3 regions of the Xanthobacter sp. genome follow, and region 2 is predicted to be linked to each of the others. Evidence: riboswitches for the same ligand, from Rfam matches in the RefSeq annotation. Region 2 holds a riboswitch; each other region holds the start of a gene.
The links. A riboswitch is a leader RNA that binds a small molecule or an ion and turns the genes downstream of it on or off. The one in region 2 is predicted to bind cobalamin.
Positions count from the first base shown of each region.

Region 1: it holds a riboswitch for cobalamin, as region 2 does, so the genes downstream of both, ACE3QW_RS10575 (ribonucleoside-diphosphate reductase subunit alpha) here and ACE3QW_RS13835 (energy-coupling factor ABC transporter permease) in region 2, are expected to answer to the same signal.
Region 3: it holds a riboswitch for cobalamin, as region 2 does, so the genes downstream of both, ACE3QW_RS00275 (TonB-dependent receptor plug domain-containing protein) here and ACE3QW_RS13835 (energy-coupling factor ABC transporter permease) in region 2, are expected to answer to the same signal.

Region 1 is NZ_JAYRPE010000028.1:5,295-10,797, forward strand. It holds gene ACE3QW_RS10565 (isocitrate lyase) at 1-35, opposite strand, end outside; gene ACE3QW_RS10570 (short-chain fatty acyl-CoA regulator family protein) at 208-1,620, shown strand; cobalamin riboswitch at 2,175-2,373, shown strand; gene ACE3QW_RS10575 (ribonucleoside-diphosphate reductase subunit alpha) at 2,527-5,388, shown strand; gene ACE3QW_RS10580 (ribonucleotide-diphosphate reductase subunit beta) at 5,412-5,503, shown strand, end outside.
Region 2 is NZ_JAYRPE010000045.1:37,134-42,636, reverse strand. It holds gene ACE3QW_RS13860 (TIGR02281 family clan AA aspartic protease) at 1-564, shown strand, start outside; gene ACE3QW_RS13855 (cation transporter) at 633-1,544, shown strand; gene ACE3QW_RS13850 (aldo/keto reductase) at 1,594-2,430, opposite strand; gene ACE3QW_RS13845 (hypothetical protein) at 2,578-2,955, shown strand; gene ACE3QW_RS13840 (DUF983 domain-containing protein) at 3,033-3,617, shown strand; gene ACE3QW_RS13835 (energy-coupling factor ABC transporter permease) at 3,678-4,361, opposite strand; cobalamin riboswitch at 4,398-4,641, opposite strand; gene ACE3QW_RS13830 (copper chaperone PCu(A)C) at 4,733-5,224, opposite strand; gene ACE3QW_RS13825 (hypothetical protein) at 5,375-5,503, opposite strand, start outside.
Region 3 is NZ_JAYRPE010000001.1:56,983-62,485, reverse strand. It holds gene ACE3QW_RS00285 (FecCD family ABC transporter permease) at 1-405, opposite strand, end outside; gene ACE3QW_RS00280 (ABC transporter substrate-binding protein) at 405-1,319, opposite strand; gene ACE3QW_RS00275 (TonB-dependent receptor plug domain-containing protein) at 1,337-3,325, opposite strand; cobalamin riboswitch at 3,431-3,631, opposite strand; gene ACE3QW_RS00270 (ABC transporter substrate-binding protein) at 3,959-5,179, shown strand; gene ACE3QW_RS00265 (branched-chain amino acid ABC transporter permease) at 5,484-5,503, shown strand, end outside.

The DNA.
Region 1 (5,503 bases), on a different contig from region 2:
GTGGCGAGTTCGGCATAGCTTCTCGACGTCCCCATGGGTGTCTCCCTCTTCGCGTTTCGGCATCCGTCCGTCGGTCGCGAATTTTCTTGCGACCGGATCGTTTCCTCACAATATTTGCCGCCAGATCAGTGCGGAATGACTGAAAATGCGTGGATTTGCGAGGCCTTACGGTCAGGTTTGCGAAGTTTGCGAATTGGGGCGAAGCTGATGAGGAAGACCTTTGTCGGCGTGCGGCTCAAGCGGCTGCGGGAAGAGCGGGGACTGACCCAGCTGGCGCTCGCCCAGGCCCTCGGGCTCTCTGCGAGCTACCTCAACCAGCTGGAGAAGAACCAGCGTCCGCTCACGGTGCCGGTGCTGCTGAAGATCAACGAGATCTTCGGCGTGGACGTCCAGCTCTTCTCCGAGGGAGAGGAGGGGCGCCTCGTGGCAGACCTGCGCGAAGTCTTCACGGATCCGCTCACGAGCGAGCATGTGAGCCTTGCCGAACTGAAGGAAGTGGCCTCCGCCATGCCGGCTCTGGGCCGCGCGGTGGTCGCGCTCAATCGACGCCTGCGGCATGCGGTGGAGCGGGCGGATGCCATGGCCGGTGAGCTGGGGCTCGGCTCAGGGGGCATGGCGATGCCGGCGGCTCTTATGCCTTATGAGCAGGTGCGTGATTTCTTCTACGCCCGTCACAATTATTTCGCCGAGCTGGACGACGCGGCCGAACGACTGGCGCAGGCGAGACAGCTCATCCCCGGCGACATGGCCGAGGGCCTCGCGCGGTATATGGACATGCGTCATGGCGTGCGGATCGAGCGCGCCGAAGACAAGGCGGCACAGCGCCGCTTTCTGCCCGGTGAACGGGTCCTGCGCCTATCCCGCCGGCTCGACGATGGTCAGCGGGCGTTCCAGATCGCCACCCAGCTTGCTTTCCTGGAGCAGGGCGCGCTGATTGAACGCCTTGCCGAAGAGGCATCGGCGGGCGTGAAGGAAACCCGAGCGCTCACACGGATCGGCCTTGCCAATTACTTCGCCGGTGCATTGCTGATGCCGTACCGCGTCTTCGTCGCCGCGGCGGAGCAGGAGCGTTATGACATCGAGCGTCTCGGCGCACGCTTCGGCGTCGGCTTCGAGACGATCTGCCATCGTCTTAGTTCGCTGCAGCGCCCGGGAGCGACGGGCGTGCCCTTCTTCTTCATTCGGGTGGATCGGGCGGGAAATATTTCGAAGCGGCAGTCGGCGACCGATTTCCATTTCTCCCGGGTGGGTGGCACCTGCCCGTTGTGGAACGTCTACGAGGCATTCGCCCAACCCGGAAGGATTCTCACCCAGCTGGCGCAGATGCCCGACGGGCGCACCTATCTGTGGATCGCTCGTACGGTGCATCACTCCGCCGGCGGCTATGGTGATCCGGGGAAGACCTTCGCCATCGGCCTCGGATGCGACATCCGCCACGCCGGACGGCTGGTTTACTCCAAAGGCCTCGCTCTGGATGATCCCAGCGCGGCCATTCCCATCGGTGCAGGATGCAAGGTGTGCGAGCGGCCGTCATGCCCGCAGCGTGCCTTCCCGCTGATCGGCCGCCTTCTGACGGTGGATGAGAATAGGAGTGTCTTCACGCCCTACTCCGAGGGGTGACAGGGCGAGGGATATTCTGACCTCCAGCACCCGATCACACCGATGGTTGGGCCCTATCCGGTTGAAGAATCGGGTTCCTTGCGTGTGACCGCTCCTGTTCCCCATCGGTCATCGATGGAGCGCAAACATCGCAGGCTGACAGGGCCGTCGGGTTCGGGCGCGCGGCGGCGGTCTGCCGCGCGCCAATTTCTCCGGGGTCTGGTGGCCCGGTGACGTCTTTGTTCGCGGGACCAACCCGTGGACAAGGTCCGTTGAGGCGAGGCATCACGGATGCCGGTGACCTTGTATTTCATGAGCCGATCGGGCACCCGATGCGCATCAGCCTGGAGCCCATGCGCGACATGATACGGCGCCCGGGAAATCTGCGGCCGCACGCGAGAGTAGATCGCGTGGGAGAGCGTGCCAATCTTCGGCACGACGGCCGCCGGTGGGCATTGCGAGGGGTCAAACAGGCTGCGGGAAAATCCCCGTAGGTCGCACCTCCGCCGTCAGGTCCGTCCGTGCGGGAGGGGACTCCGCAGGCGCAAAGTATTGACATTGCCGCCGCAATAGCCACTAAATCTGGTGGTCACGGTCTCTCGACTCGCAAGATCGAGAGCTAAGAGGGAAGCCGGTCCAAAGCCGGCGCTGCCCCCGCAACTGTAAGCGGCGAGTTCTTGTTCACCCATGTCACTGAGGCCCCATGGCCTTGGGAAGACGGACAAGAATGATGACCCGCGAGCCAGGAGACCTGCCGCGACACCAGTACGTCCACGGGCGGGGTGTCCCGGTGAGGCGCTTGCTGCGGGTGGCGTGCGCCTCCCCCTGTTTCGGCATGCGTCCGCCTGCTCTCCGTCCCCACATTCATCGGGGATGATGATGCCAGCGACAGCCGAACGCCATGCCAATGGCAGCCACAGATTTTCCATGCCGGCCCCTGACGTTGAAGCGGTCGCCAGCGCGCCCGGCTATCAGCTCATCCGCCGCAATGGGGCGGTCACGCCGTTCGATGCCGCCAAGATCGGGGTGGCCCTGACCAAGGCGTTCCTGGCCGTGGAGGGACAGTCGGCTGCCGCGTCCCGCCGCATCCACGACATTGTGGCCGGGCTCACCGACCAGATCGTGGCGAACCTCACCCGGCGCCCCGACGTCGGACGCACCTTTCATATCGAAGATGTGCAGGACCAGGTGGAACTGGCCCTCATGCGCGGGGAGCATCACAAGGTCGCCCGCGCCTATGTGCTCTATCGCGAGGCGCGGGCACGGGAACGCGCGAAGGCCCTCGCCGTGGCGCATCCGGGCGGTGATGCCGCCGCCGTGCTGCATGTGAGGACCGCCGACGGCGCATTGGTGCCGCTGGATGCCGCCCGCCTTTCCACCGTCATCGACGAGGCCTGCGCCGGGCTCGACGGCGTCTCGGCCGCGGCGGTGCTGAACGAGGCGCGACGCAACCTCTATGACGGCATCTCGCTGGACGAACTGGCGCAGGCGCCCATCCTGGCGGCGCGCACGCTGGTGGAGACCGAGCCGAACTATTCCAAGGTCAGCGCGCGCCTCCTGCTGGACAAGCTGCGCCGCGAGGCCCTCAGCTTCGTCGCCGGCCGGCCGGAACAGGCGACGCAGGCCGAGATGGCGGAGCGCTACGGCGATTATTTCAGCGCCTATGTGAAGACCGGCATTGCCAATGACCTGCTCGATCCCGAGCTCGGTCGCTTCGACCTTTCCCGGCTGGCTGCCGCCCTCAAGCCGGAGCGGGACCTCGCCTTCGACTATCTGGGCTTCCAGACGCTCTACGACCGCTATTTCCTGCATGTGCGCGGCACGCGCTTCGAGCTGCCGCAGGCCTTTTTCATGCGTGTCGCCATGGGCCTCGCGTTGCGCGAGATCGACCGGGAGGCGCGGGCGATCGAATTCTACGATCTCCTCTCCTCCTTCGACTTCATGGCCTCGACACCGACATTGTTCAATGCCGGGACGCTGCGCGCCCAGCTCTCCTCCTGCTTCCTCACCACGGTGGCGGATGACCTCGACGGCATCTTCAAGGCGGTGAAGGACAATGCGCTGCTCGCCAAATATTCCGGCGGCCTCGGCAATGACTGGACCCGGGTGCGCGGCCTCGGCGCCCACATCAAGGGGACCAATGGCGAGAGCCAGGGCGTGGTGCCGTTCCTGAAGGTGGCGAACGACACCGCCATCGCGGTGAACCAGGGCGGCAAGCGCAAGGGCGCGGTCTGCGCCTATCTGGAAACCTGGCATGTGGACATCGAGGACTTCCTCGATCTGCGCAAGAACACCGGCGACGAGCGCCGCCGCACCCATGACATGAACACCGCCAACTGGGTGCCGGACATGTTCATGGAGCGGGTGGAAGAGGACGGCGCATGGACCCTGTTCTCCCCCGATGAGACGCCCGATCTCCACGACCTTTACGGCCCCGCATTCAAGGCCGCCTATCTCGCCTATGAAGCGCGGGCCGCGCGGGGGGAAATGAAGGTCTTCAAGCAGGTGCGGGCGCTCGATCTGTGGCGGCGCATGCTGACCATGCTGTTCGAGACCGGCCATCCCTGGATCACCTTCAAGGACCCGTGCAATATCCGCTCGCCGCAGCAGCATGCGGGCGTGGTGCATTCTTCCAATCTCTGCACGGAAATCACGCTGAACACCTCGGACGACGAGGTGGCGGTGTGCAACCTCGGCTCAGTCAACCTGTTCTCCCATATCGCCGATGGCCGCCTGGACATGGAGAAGCTGGCGCGCACGGTGCGCATCGCCATGCGGATGCTGGACAACGTCATCGACATCAATTTCTACACCATCCCCGAGGCGCGCCGCTCCAACCTCCGGCATCGTCCCGTCGGCCTCGGCATCATGGGCTTCCAGGATGCGCTTCAGGCGCTTCGCCTTCCCTACGGCTCGGACGCGGCGGTGCGTTTCGCGGATGAGAGCATGGAGGCAATCTCCTTCCATGCCATCTCCGCCTCGGTGGATCTCGCTGCCGAGCGCGGGCGCTATCCGAGCTTTGCGGGCTCGCTCTGGTCGCAGGGCATCCTGCCCATCGACTCCCTCGAACGGCTCGCCGAGGCGCGCGGCGGTGCGGATTTCGACCGGTCCCGGACACTCGACTGGGACAGCCTGCGCCAGCGGGTGGTTGCCACCGGCATGCGCAATTCCAACTGCATGGCCATCGCGCCCACGGCCACCATCTCCAACATCTGCGGCGTCAGCCAGTCGATCGAGCCGGCGTATCAGAACCTCTATGTCAAATCGAACATGTCAGGCGACTTCACCGTGGTGAATGCCGCTCTCGTTCATGACCTGAAGGCCCGCGGACTCTGGGACGAGGTGATGGTTTCAGATCTCAAATATTTCGATGGGAGCCTGGGCGAAATCGCCCGGATTCCGGACGACCTGAAGGACCTCTACGCCACGGCCTTCGAGATCGACCCGGCCTGGCTCGTGGAGGCGGCCGAGCGCCGGCAGAAATGGATCGATCAGGCCCAGTCCCTCAACCTCTATATTGCCAGCCCTTCCGGCAAGAAGCTCGATGAGCTCTATCGCCTGGCCTGGAAGCGGGGGCTGAAGACGACCTATTATCTCAGGGCGCGCTCGGCCACCCATGTGGAGAAGTCCACGCTCAAGGGCACCGACGGCAAGCTCAACGCCGTCGCCGCCACGGTTTCGCCCGCGGTCGCGGCTTTCCCCGCAGCCATTTCCGGCGAAGCTGTCGATCGCGAAGCGTGGGGCAACGCCTGCGCCATCAACGCCCCCACCTGCGAAGCCTGCCAGTGACCGGCGGACAAGGACAAGAAACCATGCTCGACTGGTCTGACACCAAGCCACAGCCCGCCATCATGCCCGGCATTCCGGCCGGTCCCTCCGAAGCCACCGGCCTCGGGGAGATCGA
Region 2 (5,503 bases):
GGCGCGGCGGCGTGGTCCATCATTCGCGGCCGGATCGCCGAATCGCTCATGGCCGCCGCCTTCTGGCTGGTGCTCGCGGTGCTGCTGGCCCTCGGCTACACCTATCGTGACCCCCTCGCCCAGGTCGGCCGCAAGGTGCTGGCCGAGGTCGCGCCGGGCTATGCGGTCAATCTCGCGCAGACCGGCACGAGCATCGTGGAGGTGACGCGCGGCGCGGGCGGCGACTTCGCCGTGCGTGCCGGCATCAACGGCTCCGGGGTGAGCATGCTGGTCGACACCGGAGCCTCCTCCGTCGTGCTGACCCACGAGGCGGCACAGGCGGTGGGCCTGCCGGTGGATTTCCTGAAGTACGACGTACCCGTCGACACCGCGGCTGGCCGCACCCGGGCGGCTGCGGTGGTGCTGGACACCATGACCATCGGCAGCATTGTCGAACGGCACGTGCCCGCCCTCGTCTCTCCCGCCGGCGCATTGCGCACCAGCCTGCTCGGCATGAGCTTCCTGTCGCGGCTGGACGCCTTCGAGTTCCGCGGCGACAAGCTCGTCATGCGTGGCGGAAAATGATTGTATTTCCGCCTCCTGCTCGTCTCGGTTAGGGTCGCGCGTTCCTCATGCCTGAACGGCGAAGCTTGATGCGCGTGCCCACAGCGACCGATCTCCAGAAGGAGCGGGCGATCCTGTTCGCCATCCTTCTCGATTTCAGCGTTTTCGTGCCCTACCTCATCACCGTGTCGCGGATCGGTTCGCTGGCCATGCTGGCGGAACTCCTGCGCGGCGGCCTGCTGCTTCTGGTGGAAGGCCTCGCGCTGGTGACGCTGCGCGCCGCCCATCGCGGCCGCATGTATTTCTACGATTTCGGCATCGGCAAGCTCGAGCGCATGTTCGCGGCCGCCATCGGCGTTCTGCTGCTGCTCGCTGCGGTGTTCATCCTCATCAAGGTGATGGATTCGACCGAATCCGAGCCGCTGCCGCCATTCTGGGTGGCCGCCGCCCTGGGGCTTGTCGTCTACAACCTGTTCACGAATCTGGCGCCGCTGGTTCCGCTGTGGCGGGCGACGCGCGCGGGCACCTCCATCATCGTGCTCAGCCAGTTCCGCGCCCGCATCGCCAAGGCGGTCGCCTCGGTGACGGTGGTGGTGTGCGTCGCCCTCGACGTGCTGCTGCCGCATACCGAGGTGGGGCTGGCGGCCGACGATATCGGCGGGCTTATCGGCGCGGCCTTCATGCTGGTCATCGGCGGCGCCATGATCTCGGAAGCCCTGCCGGACCTTCTCGACCGTGCGCTGGCCGAGCCGCTCCAGATGAAGGTCAACGCCGCGCTCGCCGCCTACTTCGATCGCTATGAGCAGCTCATCGGCGTTCGGACCCGCAAGTCCGGCAATGTCGCCCATGTGGAGATCACGGTGGGCTTTGCGCCCGGGCGCACCATCGCCGACGTCAGCTCGGTGACGCAGGGCCTGCGCCAGACACTCACCGCCGCCATTCCCGACGCCGACGTGGTGGTCATCGCCGCGCCCTACGATCCGGACGCGCGACCGGCCTAGAGCATCTGCATTTTCACGCGAACCGGCATCCACTTCGCTTGAAAGTGCTTCAGAGCATCTCCAGCCCCACCTTGCGGCGCGGCGGGGGGAAGGCCTTGTCGATGGCGGCGAGGTCTTCGGCGTCCAGCACCAGATCGCGCGCGGCGGCGTTCATCTCCACATGCTCGACGCGGCTCGCCTTGGGGATGGCAATCACGTCCCCGCTGCGCATCACCCAGGCGAGCGCCACCTGGAACGGGTCCACACCGTGCTTCTTCGCCACGGCGCCCAGCCCCCCGCCGCGGGGCAGGCGGGCCTGCTCGATGGGGCTGTAGGCCATGACCGGGATGCGCGCGGCGCGCAGCTCCGGGAACAGATCGAATTCCGGCCCGCGGCGGCCCGGATTGTAGAGCACCTGATTGGCGGCGCAGGCAGTGCCACCCTTGGTCGCGAGCAGTTCCTCCATGTCGTCCGTGTCGAGGTTGCTCACGCCCCAGAGGCGGATCTTGCCCGCCTTCTGGAGCGCCTCGAAGCCGGCGATGGTCTCGGACAGGGGATGGTTGCCGCGCCAGTGGAGGAGATAAAGGTCGATCACGTCGGTCTTCATCCGCTTCAGGCTGCGCTCGCAGGCGGCGGCGACGCCGGTCCGGCTGGCGTTGTGCGGGTAGACCTTGCTGACGAGGAACACCTCGTCCCGACGCCCGGCGATGGCCTCCCCCACCACCTCCTCGGCGCCGCCGTCGGCATACATCTCCGCCGTATCGATGAGCGTGAGGCCGAGGTCGATGCCGCGCTGCAAGGCCTTCGCCTCGGCGGAACGGGCGGTGGAACGCTCGCCCATGTACCAGGTGCCCTGGCCGAGGGCGGGCACCGTCTCGCCATTGGGAAGGGGCACGGTCTTGGTCATGGGCGGTTCCTCGGGCTTCGTTCCGCTGGCTGGTTGCGGGCGACCATAACGGCTGCTTCAGGCAGGTCCAGAGCCGGCCTGCGGCAGGGAGACGCTGCGTAGATTCACGCGCTTGACCCCTTCTGCCGCGTTGCACACAAGCGGAGCATGGGCATCGGGTTGGGATTCAAGGGCTTGCGGGTAGCGGCTGCCGCACTTTTCGTGCTGGCGCAGCTGACGCTCGGGTTCGCCCATCAGCCTGTCGCCCTGCCCTCCTCCGAGGCTCCCGTCGATCTTGCGGCCTATGCGCTGCCGGACGGCACGCTGCCGGACCTCTGCCTCAATGGCGCAGACACCGGAACGGTTCTCAAGGCCCATCCCTGCGACGCCTGTGTTCTGACCTCGGCGCCTGGCCTTGCCGTGGAGCCGCAACCCGCGCTCGCGGCGCCCGATGGCCGGCGCATCGCGCACCTCCCCGCGCGCTGCGAACGACGGCCGGCCGAGCAAGCCCGCGGCGCCCAGGCGCGTGGCCCTCCTGTGACCTGACCCAAAGCTGAACCGGCGCGGGAGCCTCCCGACGCCTCCGGTCCCTGCCGCCCATGCGGCCCTTCGGGTTTTCGTTCATGTCAGACACGCAATCTCACGCGTCTTCGGAGGCGCTCGCGCGCGCCCGCGCCGCCATGTCGGCGGAATTCGGCACCGTCACCCGCACCGCGTTCGATCCGGCGCGCCGCGCGCCGCGGCGGCTCTATCACACCAACGGCTTCAACCCGCCCCGCCCCATCGAGGCGGCGGCGCGGCGTGGCTGGTCCGGGCGTTGCCCGGCCTGCGGCGAAGGTGCCCTGTTCGGGCGCTGGATGCAGGTCTCGGAATCCTGCACGCACTGCGGCGAGGCGCTGGGCCATGCCCGCGTCACCAACGCCGTGCCGGTCCTCGCAATCCCTCTTGCGCTGCTGGCCGGATCGCTGGTGGGTGGCATTCTGGAGCTGCTCAGCGACCTCCCGCTGGCGCTCGAGCTTGCGGCCAGCGAACTGGTGGCGGTGGCGGCCGCCTTCCATGTGCTGCCCCGCGCCAAGGGCCTCGCCGTCGGCCTTGCCTGGGCGAACCATGTGGGCGGCTTCGATCCGCTCCGCCATCTGGTGCCGGACCCGGAAGCCCCAGCCGCCCTGCCCTCTCCCGCCCTGCCCCCGCCCGTCGAGGCTCCCTGAAACGCAGAACGCCGGCGGGAGCACCGCCGGCGTTCTGTTATCCGAGGGTCGGGCGCGCGATCAGGCCGCGTCGTAGAGCCGGCGCTCCAGCAGCGGGTTGCCGCCCTTGAAGGCGCCATGCAGCGCCTTCGCGGCCGCAAGCACCGCAAGGTCCACCAGCGGCTCGACGATGATGACGAGCATGTAGGCGCCACCAAAGGTCGCCACCGAGGCGATGTTCTCGGATGCGAAGCCCTGGCCATAGACGGCCCAGAACGCCACCCAGCCGACGATGCCGGCCTGATAGGTGGTGGAGAGCGCGAGCGCCTGCCCGTACTTCAGTTCCACATAGGGCGTGCCCGGCGCCACGATGCGGCGCGCGACGGCGGCGACGCCGAACAGCGGCACCAGCAGGGTCGTCACGTTCATCCCGTACTGGGGCAGGTCGAACGGCGCGAAGAACAGGCCCTGGACGAGCAGGCCGAAGGCGAGGCCAAGGGCTGCCGGAGCCGCGCCGAACATCAGGAACAGGGTCGAGCCGAGAATGAGGTGCACTTCCGAGACGCCCACCGGATAGTGCGGCAGCACCTCGAAGAAGCTGAACACGAGAGCGGTGGTGGCGAGGGTGCGGCCGGCCAGCGAGAGGACACCGCGCTCGCGCGCCGCCTCATAGGCAAGCTTCAGGGCGTAGCCGCCGGCGGCGGCCGCCGTGACATAGCTGAGGCCGATCTTGGCCCCGTCCACGAGTCCGGGTTCGATATGCATGCTGGTCTCCGTTGCCGTCTCACCCGACGGCCCGAGGGTTATCATCATGCGATCGGCCGGTCTCCTGACTCGCGGGTCTACGCTCACCCCCGCCTTCCCGGCCGGCCCTAGGGGCTGTGGCCAGTGGCATACTGGAAGATCGCTCGCCGCTCACAGTCGCGGGGGCGGTTGGGGCTTCGGGCCAACCCCGGCGGATATCCGCGCAGGTTCAGGCCCTACCCCATTCCCGTTTCACTCCGGATGCCGTGGCAACCGGAGCACCGTTCGCACGTGCAGCAGGCACCGAACACCTCCGCGCTGTCAAGCGATCCCGGAGGCGAAACGCGCCGGTACCTTCCGGACCGGCGCGTCGTGCGCGTGAGTTTCCCGCCTCAGTGGCCGGGATGGGCGCTGCCGGAGGCGCCGAGGCCCTCCACCTGGAACTTCACGGGCACGCTGCCGGCCTTCTCGAAGGTCAGCGTGCCGTCCACAGAGGTGCCCTCCTTGAGCGGGGACTTCAGGTCCATGAACATGATGTGGTAGCCGCCCGGCTTCAGCTCGACGCTGCCGCCGGCCGGGATGGTGAGACCGTCCGGGATGGGCCGCATCACCATGACGCCGTCCTTCATGGCCATCTCGTGGATCTCGACCCGGCCGGCGAACGGCACGGTGGCGGAGATGAGGCGGTCGGGCGCAGCGCCGGTGTTCTTCACCACCAGATAGCCGGCGGCGACGCTGGCGCCGCCCGGCGTCGCACGCGACCAGGGATGGTCGATCTGCAGCGAGCCGGCCTTGTAGTCGTGCGCCACGGCAGCGCCCGTCAGGGCGACGGTGGCGACGGCAGCGGCCATCACGGCACGGCGGGCGAGATGGAAAATGGACATGGGTGCTCCTTGGTTGCGCCAATGGGGCTTCTGCCCCATGGCGGGATGAACCTGCTGGTTGGACTTGATGAGCCGCCCGCCACCCGAGCCGGACACGCAATGGCGTGGCCGCGCAGGCGGGGCAGATTCGGCCTTCGAAGGCGTCAGGGGTCAGGCGCCGAGGGGAGGACCCTGCGAGGACCGCGGCTCGCGGCGGTCGCGACCACTTCCCTCTGCGACGGCAACGGCTGCCCGCTCGGAAATCGCGGGGGTCGCGACAGGACGTCCGGCGTCGGCGGC
Region 3 (5,503 bases), on a different contig from region 2:
GCGTGCCGCAAGCGCCAGCAGCACGGCGGTGGCCGCCGCCGCGCCCATCAGCCCGCCCAAGGGCAGCGCCAGCGCGAAGGAGGCGGAGAAGCCGAAATAGAAGGCGATGACCGCCCCCAGCGCCGCCGCTCCGGAGACGCCCACCACACCGGGATCGGCCAACGGATTGCGCATCAGCCCCTGCAAGGCCGCCCCGGTGAGGCCGAGGCTGAAGCCCACCGCCGCGCCGAGGATGGCGCGCGGGAGGCGCAGTTCCGACAGCACCAGCGCCGCAAGGCTCTGCCGGCCGGCGAGAAGATCGCCGAAGGCGGCGCCAAGATCGAGCGGCGCATAGCCCACCGCCACCGAGGCTGAGAACAGCACCAGCACCAGAAGGCCGAGGGCGAGAACGAGGCGCGACGGCATCAGCGCGCGCCCTCGGCGGACGCGTGGACGGCCGCCGGTCGCGCCGCTTCCGGACCGGCGAGCCGCGCCCGCGCCGCCGCGAGCTGAGCCGCCGCCTCGGCGAGGTCCGGCCCGGCGCAGGTCCACAGCTTGAGCGGCAGCGCCAGCGTGCGGTCCTTGAAGGGAGCGAGAGCCGGATGGTGCAGCAAGGCGTCGGCCAGCGAGGGCGGCGCCGTATCATCGGCATTCACCACCACGAGGTCAGGCGCGGCGCGCACGATCTCCTCCAGCGCGAGCTGGCCCATCTTGTCGGTGGGAAGCTGGGCCGCGAGGTTGGTGAGGCCGGCCTTTTCCATCAGTTCGTCCGCCAGCGAGCCGCGGCCGGTGGTGAAGCCGTTGGGCCGCAGCACCACGGCGGTGGGGCGCGGCCCCGCCACCGGCGGCAGGCGGGCGAAGGCCTCTTTCATCTCCCGCACCATGGCCGCGCCCCGCTCCGGCACGCCGAGCCGCGCCGCCACAGTGCGGATCTGGGCGTAGGCCTCGTCGAGGGTCTGCGGTTCCGTCAGCTCCAGCACCTCGAAGCCGAGGCGGCGGAGCACGGCGGTGGCGGTGCGGGTGGTGTAGGCGCCGGCGAGCACGAGGTCCGGCTTCAGCGGCACCACCTCTTCCGCCAGCCCGCGATTGACCGGCACGTCGTGCGCGCGGTCCGCCACGTTGGAGGCGAGGGGATCGCGCGCGAGATGGGTGACGGAGAGCACCTGTCCGGGATCGGCGAGCCGCAGGGCCAGCTCGTCCGCGCACAGATTGAGGGAGACGACGCGGGGCCGGCCGAGTGGCGGACCATGGGCCTCCTCCGCCCGCGCCGGAGCGCAGGCCAGAAGGGCCGCGAGCATCAGCCCGGCCGCCGCGCCTTTCACCAAAACCTCACCGATCATTCCTCACCAATCAAACCTCACCACGTGAGCTTCACCCCGCCATAGGCACCGAAGCCGGGGGCGAGGAAGCCGTTGGGGTTCTCGTAGGTCTGGTTGAACAGATTGTCGATGCGCCCGAACACGGTGGTGACGGTATTCAGCCGGTAGTTGGCCGCCAGATTCACCACGGTATAGCCGGGCTGGTCGATGTAGTTCGACGTGAGGCGCACGATGTCCCACCAGGAAGAGGCATAGACGAGGCTCGCCGCCAGATCGAGTTCGTCGGTCGGCCGCCAGCCCAGCGTCAGGCTGACCTTGTTATTGGGCCGGCGCAGGGGATAGCAGGAGGTGGCGTTGATGGGCGCGCAGGCGGCGCCGAAGGGCTGGCCCGGCGGCACGTAGCCCACCACGTCGGTGTAGGTGTAGTCCACCCGCGCATCGATGCGGTCCGTCACCTTCACCGCCACGAACGCCTCCACGCCCTGGGTCACGGCGCTGGAGATGTTGACGTTCTGGAACGTCACCGGATCGTAGCTGATGAGGTTGGTGATGTTGTTGTGGAAGTACGTGACCCCGAACAGCACCCGCTCGCCGAACGCCTTCTGCTCGAAGCCCGCATCCCAGCCTTCGCTCTCCTCCGGCTGGAGGTTCACGTTGCCGTAATAGGGCGCGTAGAGCTGGTAGAGGGTGGGCGCCTTGAAGCCGGTGCCATAGCTCGCCTTCAGCTTGGTGCCGGTCTCGTCGAACAGCAGCGCCGGGGCGAGGCGGAAGGTGGTGTGGTCGCCGAAGCTGTCGTCGGCGTCGTAGCGCACGTTGGCGGCGAAGAAGAGCCGGTTCCAGACGTTGCCCTGGTACTCGGCATAGACGCCCGTGTCGCCGGTGGAGGCGTCCACATTGGTGTAGGCGGTGGACGAGGTGATGGACTCGTTCCGCCGCTCGGCGCCCACCAGCAGGTTCTGGCCCGGCGCCACCAGATAGTTGGAGCGCACGTAATAGACCTGCCGGTCGCCGTCATAGGTGCCGTTCACGCTCGGATTCGGCCCCACGGTGGGGTTCGACGTGGTCAGCTCGCTGGCGCCGAAGGAGGTGACGAGAGCGCCGTCCAGCGCGGTCCACACGCCCTCCCCCTTGGTGAAGAACATGCCCGTATAGGCCGTGGAGCGCAGCGCCGCCGGGATGCCGGCATAGGTGGGCGGGGGGAAGACGTCCGGCGTGAAGGCGAGGCTGGTGTCGATGTAGCGGGCGACGAAATTCACCGCGAAGGTTTCGGTGGCCTGCCAGTCGAGCCGGGTGGAGTAGGTCCAGTTGTCATAGGCGTTGGGATTGCGCGGCCAGAAGGGGGGCACGATGTTCTGCGGCGTCACCGGGATCTCGGTGGACGAGAAGTGGGTGACGTTGAAGGAATAGGCCAGCTTCTCGGTGGCGCCGGTGAGGCTCGCATACTGGTTGAAGGTGCCGAGCGCGCCGCCCTCCGCATAGGCGGAAACCTTGGGCGGCCCCTCCCCCTTCTTGGTGGTGATGGAGATGACGCCGCCGATGGCATCCGAGCCATAGAGGCCGGACTGCGGGCCGCGCAGCACCTCCACCCGCTCGAGATCGGACGCCAGCAGCTTGCCGAAATCGAACGCGCCGTTGGTGGCGGCGGGATTGCCGGCATCGATGCCGTCGATCAGCACCTTCACATGATTGGAATTGGTGCCGCGGATGAACACCGAGGTGGTGCCGCCCGGCCCGCCCGTCTGCACCACGTTGAGGCCGGGCAGCGATTGCAGCACGTCCGGCAGGGTGCGCTGCTGGTTGCGGGCGATGTCCTGCTCGGTGACGATGCTGACGGAACTCGCCACCTCGGTCTCGGGCGTGGGAATGCCGGTGGCGCTCACCACGATGGTGGGCAGGTCGCCCGCATTCTGGTCGTCCGCCGTCTGGGCGAGGGCGGGCGCAACACAGGCAAGCGGAACACAGGCGAGCGTGAGCAGGGCCGCGGCCGGCAGTGCGCGGCGGGATCGGGACGGGACGGCGGAAGACATGAAGGCACTCGACGGCACGGGTGGTCCGTCACCGCGAACGAGGCATTCCCGGCCATATCGGGCCCGGAAAAACCGCCATCAGGAGAACCCCGCCCGACGTGCTCGCGCGTGACCACGGCTGACGGCAGGTCTCCTGGCTCGCGGGTCATCGCCCAGACTGCCGCCTTCCCAGGTCTCGCAACCCAGTGGCTGATGGCAGAGGACTCGCCGCTTACAGTTGCGGGGGCAGCCACGGCATTTCCGGTGAGACCGGAGCACCGCGTTCCCTTTTGATCCCTTGCGGGAACCGTCATCGCGACCATAGGCGTCGGCCGCCCCCTGCGTCAACGGCACCTTCGCAGATGCAAAAACCTGAACGCAACTGCGGGAAGACCGCGCCGGCAGGCGTATCGCGCGATCACATCTTGCTCATTGCTTCAAGAATGCGTGGTCCGAAATCACCGGCGACCCGTATCGCGAGCGTGCGGCTGCCTGCAAAAACGGCAGCAGCAAAGGCCGCACCCGACATTCCGCTAGGTTATGGTGGCGCGCCCCGCTCAATTCGCTTAAACGATTGAGAGCCGCCCCGCCACCGAGCGGGCGGGTACTACAAAAGTATAATAACCGAATAATCGGGAACACAGGGAGTAGAAGATGCGACTGAGGAGCATGGTCGCGGCTTTGGCCGCAGGCGTTGCCGTTTTCGGGCTTGCCTTTTCCGGTGCAGCTTACGCCGCCGACCCCATCAAAATCGGCCTGACCGGCCCCTTCACCGGCGGCTCGTCCTCCATGGGCGTCAGCATGCGCGACGGCGTGAAGCTCGCCGTGGAAGAGGTGAACAAGGCCGGCGGCGTGCTCGGCCGTCCGTTGCAGCTCATCGAGCGCGATGACGAGGCCAAGAACGAGGTGGGCGTGCAGATCGCCCAGGAGCTGATCAACAAGGAAGGCGTCGTCGCCACCCTCGGCTACATCAACACCGGCGTCGCCCTCGCCTCCCAGCGCTTCTATCAGGAAGCCGAGATCCCGGTGATCAACAACGTGGCCACCGGCACCCTGATCTCCAAGCAGTTCGTGCCGCCGGACAACAAGAACAACTACATCTTCCGCACCTCGGCCAATGACGCCATCCAGAGCGCCATGATCGCCGAGGAAGCGGTGAAGCGGCAGGGCTTCAAGAAGCCGGCCATCCTCGCCGACTCGACCAATTACGGCCAGCTCGGCCGCGCCGATCTGGTGAAGGCCCTCGCCACCATGGGCGTGAAGCCGGTTGCCGAAGAGAAGTTCAACATCGGCGATACCGACATGACCGCGCAGCTGCTGCGCGCCAAGGAAGCCGGCGCCGACGTGATCCTCACCTACGCCATCGGCCCCGAGCTGGCGCAGATCGCCAACGGCATGGCCAAGCTCGGCTGGAAGGTGCCCATGATCGGCTCGTGGACGCTCTCCATGGCCAACTTCATCGACACCGCCGGTGCCAACGGCAACGGCGCGATGATGCCGCAGACCTTCATCCAGCTGCCCGACACCCCCAAGCGCAAGGCGTTCATCGAGGCCTATCAGGCCGCCTACAAGATCGATCGCATGCCTTCGCCGGTCTCGGCCGCGCAGGGCTATGATTCGGTCCTGCTGCTCGCCGCCGCCATCAAGCAGGCCGGCTCCACCGACGGCCGCAAGGTCCGCGACGCGCTGGAAAACCTCAACACCAAGGTCGAGGGCGTCGTCACCGTCTACGACAAGCCCTTCTCCGCCACCGACCACGAAGCCATCACCGCCAACATCCCGGTGTTCGGCCTCGTCAAGGACGGCCGCGTCGTCGCCGCCCATCCCGAAGACATCGCCGGCGACAAGGCGGTGCGCGTGAAGCCCAAGAACTGAGGCTGAGGGCTGGCGTTCGAGCGCGAGACCCGACACTCGATCACCGTCATCCCCCGGCTCGTCCGGGGGATCCACGGGGCGACCGGGAGTAGTGCCTGAGCGGATAATGCCGGCCCAGCTGCGAAGTGGGTGCCCCGGACAAGCCGGGGCATGACGGCACTGGGAGGGGTATCGGTTCATAGCCCGCCCCGACGGTTAGCCCCTTCGCCCACACCATTCGGATCGCCGCGCCATGGAGCGCGGCGGCCGGTTCGCCCGGAACCCTGCCCCGACGCGGGGGCCGCGCCCCCTTCCGGAGACCGTCATGAACGTCCTGTCGCAGCT